Regions from separate parts of the Enterobacter cloacae complex sp. HYC080_NIDB genome, predicted to be linked through region 1. Evidence: predicted binding sites of a transcription regulator. Region 1 holds the regulator's gene; the other holds the start of a gene.
The links. The regulator sigma-54, encoded in region 1, starts transcription at its own class of promoters, with help from an activator protein. The targets are predictions, from matches to a motif close to GTTGGCACANNTTTCGCTNT.

Region 1 (2,184 bases):
ACCGTCAACTCCGGCGAAATTGTGGGCCTGCTTGGCCCTAACGGTGCGGGTAAAACCACCACCTTCTACATGGTGGTTGGCATTGTCCCGCGTGATGCCGGCAACATCATCATCGATGATGAAGACATCAGCCTGCTGCCACTGCACGCGCGCGCGCGTCGTGGCATCGGCTATCTGCCGCAGGAAGCCTCTATTTTCCGCCGTCTGAGCGTCTTTGATAACCTGATGGCGGTTCTGCAAATTCGTGACGACCTGACCAGCGAACAGCGTCAGGATCGCGCCAACGAGCTGATGGAAGAGTTTCACATCGAGCACCTGCGCGACAGCCTGGGTCAGGCATTGTCCGGCGGTGAACGCCGTCGTGTTGAGATTGCGCGCGCGCTGGCTGCAAACCCTAAATTTATCCTTCTGGATGAACCGTTTGCCGGTGTTGACCCAATCTCCGTCATCGACATTAAACGTATCATTGAGCATCTGCGTGACAGCGGGCTTGGCGTGCTGATCACCGACCACAACGTGCGTGAAACGCTTGCCGTCTGTGAGCGCGCGTACATTGTGAGCCAGGGCAATCTGATCGCCCACGGTACGCCGCAGCAGATCCTCGAAAACGATCATGTTAAGCGCGTCTATCTTGGGGAAGACTTCAGACTCTGATAGGGTAGAGGTAACGTAACGCCGAACCGGAGAAAAATGCTCTGAACATGAAGCAAGGTTTGCAATTAAGGCTCAGCCAACAACTGGCGATGACGCCGCAGTTACAGCAGGCAATTCGTCTGTTGCAACTGTCCACCTTAGAACTCCAGCAGGAGCTCCAGCAAGCGCTGGACAGCAATCCCCTGCTGGAGCAAGCCGATCTTCATGATGAGGTAGATACACAGCAGTCCCAGGATACAGAATCGCTCGATACCGCAGATGCACTCGAACAAAAAGAGATGCCGGACGAGCTTCCTCTGGATGCCAGCTGGGATGAAATTTATACCGCCGGCACCCCTTCCGGTACGCGTGCAGACTACCAGGACGATGAGCTGCCGGTTTATCAGGGCGAAACCACCCAGTCGCTGCAGGATTACCTGATGTGGCAGGTGGAGCTGACCCCGTTCTCCGATACCGATCGTGCCATTGCCACCTCCATTGTCGACGCCGTTGATGACACCGGCTATCTGACCGTCACGCTGGACGACATTCTGGAGAGCATGGGCGATGAAGAGATTGAGCTGGAAGAGATTGAAGCCGTTCTGAAACGTATTCAGCGTTTCGATCCCGTAGGCGTGGCAGCGAAAGATCTGCGCGACTGCCTGCTGATCCAGCTTTCTCAGTTCAGCAAAGAGACGCCATGGCTCGACGAAGCACGCTTAATCATCAGCGATCATCTGGATCTTCTCGCTAACCACGACTTTCGTAGCCTGATGCGCGTTACGCGCCTCAAAGAAGAGGTGCTGAAAGAGGCGGTGAATCTGATTCAGTCCCTCGATCCGCGGCCTGGTCAGTCGATCCAGACGAGTGAACCCGAGTACGTGATCCCGGACGTGCTGGTCAGAAAACATAACGACCGCTGGGTCGTTGAACTGAACTCTGACAGCATCCCTCGCCTGCAAATCAACCAGCAGTACGCCTCCATGTGCACCAGCGCGCGCAACGACGCCGATAATCAATATATTCGTAGCAACCTTCAGGAAGCGCGATGGTTGATCAAGAGTCTGGAGAGCCGAAATGATACCCTGCTTCGCGTGAGCCGCTGTATCGTCGAACAGCAGCAAGCATTCTTTGAGCAGGGCGAAGAATATATGAAACCGATGGTACTGGCGGATATCGCTCAGGCCGTCGAGATGCATGAATCAACCATTTCCCGCGTCACCACGCAGAAGTATCTGCACAGTCCGCGCGGTATTTTTGAGCTTAAGTATTTCTTCTCCAGCCACGTGAGTACCGAGGGCGGCGGCGAAGCGTCGTCAACGGCGATTCGCGCACTGGTGAAGAAGTTGATCGCCGCGGAGAACCCCGCGAAGCCACTGAGTGACAGTAAGTTAACCACCATGCTGTCCGATCAGGGTATTATGGTGGCACGTCGTACTGTTGCGAAGTATCGAGAGTCTTTATCCATTCCGCCGTCAAACCAGCGTAAACAACTGGTGTGACACAACCGATAAGGAAGACACTATGCAGCTCAATATCACAGGACACAAT
Region 2 (2,184 bases), 440 kb from region 1:
CCACCCTGGCCTGGTTACCGTCGATTGCCTGAATTTGTCCGGGTACGCCTATGCACATCGTTCGCACTCCAGCCAGTTTAGCCATGCGTCCATGCCGTCGCCGCGCGTGGCGGAGACCAGCACGATCGCAATCTCCGGATTCACTTCGCGGGCATACGCCAGGCATTTCTCCACGTCGAAATTCAGGTACGGCAGCAGGTCGACTTTGTTCAGTAACATCAGGGAGGCGGCGGCAAACATATGCGGGTACTTCAGCGGCTTGTCTTCCCCTTCGGTGACGGAGAGCACCGCGACTTTGTGGCGCTCGCCGAGGTCAAAGCTCGCCGGGCACACGAGGTTACCGACGTTTTCAATAAACAGGATGCCGTTATCTTCTAGTGGCAAACGCGGTGCGGCATCGGCAATCATCTGCGCATCCAGATGGCAGCCTTTGCCCGTGTTGACCTGAATCGCCGGGGTGCCGGTTTCACGAATGCGCGCGGCATCGTTTACGGTCTGCTGATCGCCCTCGATCACCGCGCAAGAGACGCGTTTGTTCAGGCGCTTGAGTGTTTCGGTTAACAGCGTGGTTTTGCCTGAACCCGGGCTGGAGACCAGGTTCAGCACCAGCTGTTTGCGGGCGGCAAAGCGCGCGCGATTGCGGGCCGCGAGCTGGTTATTTTTGTCCAGCACGTTGATCTCGACGTCCAGCATCTGCCGCTGGCTCATGCCCGGCGCATGAGTGCCCGCTTCGCCCTGGCCGTAGTGCAGGTCGCCCGCGTCGGAGCGTTGCGGCGCAAAGGTAATGCCGGTCAGAACTGCCGCAGGACGCGGGGCAGGGGAAAAGGGCGCGGAGCGAAACGCGGAGTGGGGGCGGTGTTCGTCCCCTTCTATATACAGGTTGCCTTCGGCGCAACCGCAGGTACTACACATACATTACTCCTTCTCGATTTCGAGGCGTTGGATCTGCATACCGTCATCCGCCACGATCCGCAGCCCGGTACGCTGGCACTGCGGACAGCGCTGAACCTTTGAGGAGAGCAGCGTGACGTACTGCTGACAGTGCTCGCACCAGCACTCCGCCTGCTGCTCGTCGATATGCAGCTCGCAGCCTTCCGCCAGCGTGCCGCGGCATACCAGCTCAAAACAGAAGGTCAGGGCGCTGGTCTCGACGCAGGAAAATGCCCCGATCTTCAGCCAGACGCCGGTGACGCGTTTCGCGTGGTTTTGCACTGCCTGCTGTTCGATAAGTTCAAGCGCTCGCTGGCAGAGGGTGATTTCGTGCATGACGCCTCCTCAATGAATTGCCCCGGTAATGCAATAACAGTGCCAGCCTGTATTTTGTCAGGGCGTGACGATGTCAATGCTGTCGAAATGACACGTCGACACCGCCGCGTTGACAGCAGTTTTGAAATTAAAGATCAATAAAATCAGTTGATTAAAAACTGGCACGGAATCTGCTTAACAGCCGCTATCTCCATTAACCGGATACCTTTTATGACTATTTGGGAAATCAGCGAAAAAGCGGATTACATCGCGCAGCGCCACCAGCAGCTACAGGAGCAGTGGCACCTCTACTGCAACTCTCTGGTTCAGGGGATCACCCTGTCAAAAGCGCGTCTGCATCATGCGATGAGTTGTGCGGCGCAAGGCGATATGCGCTTTGTCCTCTTCGGCCACTTCACGGTCTTTGTCACCCTGGCAGACAGCTTTAACAGCCACACCATTGAGTACTACGTCGAGAACAAAGAGGGTGAAAAACAGTGTATTGCGCAAGCGCAACTGATGGCTGACGGCATGGTCGATGGCTACGTCAGCAACCGCGATCGCCAGCAGGTGCTTGAACACTATCTGGAGAAAATCGCGCCGGTTTACAACGGGCTTTATCACGCAGTTGAACACGACTTACCGGTCGACCTGAAACAGCTGATCGCCGGAAACCCTTCCGCAAACGTTGCCTGAGAACCGAGTGTCGAAAAGTGTCGAGAAGACAGCTTTTCGTCGTCAAAAATGACCATCACCTGAGGATTGCCCGGTGAACCGTTTTGTAATTGCTGACTCGACGGTCTGTATTGGCTGTCGAACCTGTGAGGCGGCGTGTTCGGAAACCCACCGCCTGCACGGGCTGCAGTCCATGCCGCGCCTTCGCGTCATGCGTAATGAAAAAGAGTCTGCTCCGCAGCTCTGCCACCACTGTGAAGATGC

Region 2: a site for sigma-54 is predicted at 1,294-1,313, ahead of hypA (hydrogenase maturation nickel metallochaperone HypA). Genes of this name have one in related genera too.

What each region holds. Positions count from the first base shown of each region.
Region 1 is NZ_CP114212.1:566,084-568,267, reverse strand. It holds gene lptB (LPS export ABC transporter ATP-binding protein) at 1-654, shown strand, start outside; gene rpoN (RNA polymerase factor sigma-54) at 702-2,135, shown strand; gene hpf (ribosome hibernation promoting factor) at 2,158-2,184, shown strand, end outside.
Region 2 is NZ_CP114212.1:1,003,632-1,005,815, forward strand. It holds gene O1723_RS04770 (HypC/HybG/HupF family hydrogenase formation chaperone) at 1-58, opposite strand, end outside; gene hypB (hydrogenase nickel incorporation protein HypB) at 49-912, opposite strand; gene hypA (hydrogenase maturation nickel metallochaperone HypA) at 916-1,266, opposite strand; gene hycA (formate hydrogenlyase regulator HycA) at 1,477-1,941, shown strand; gene O1723_RS04790 (4Fe-4S dicluster domain-containing protein) at 2,015-2,184, shown strand, end outside.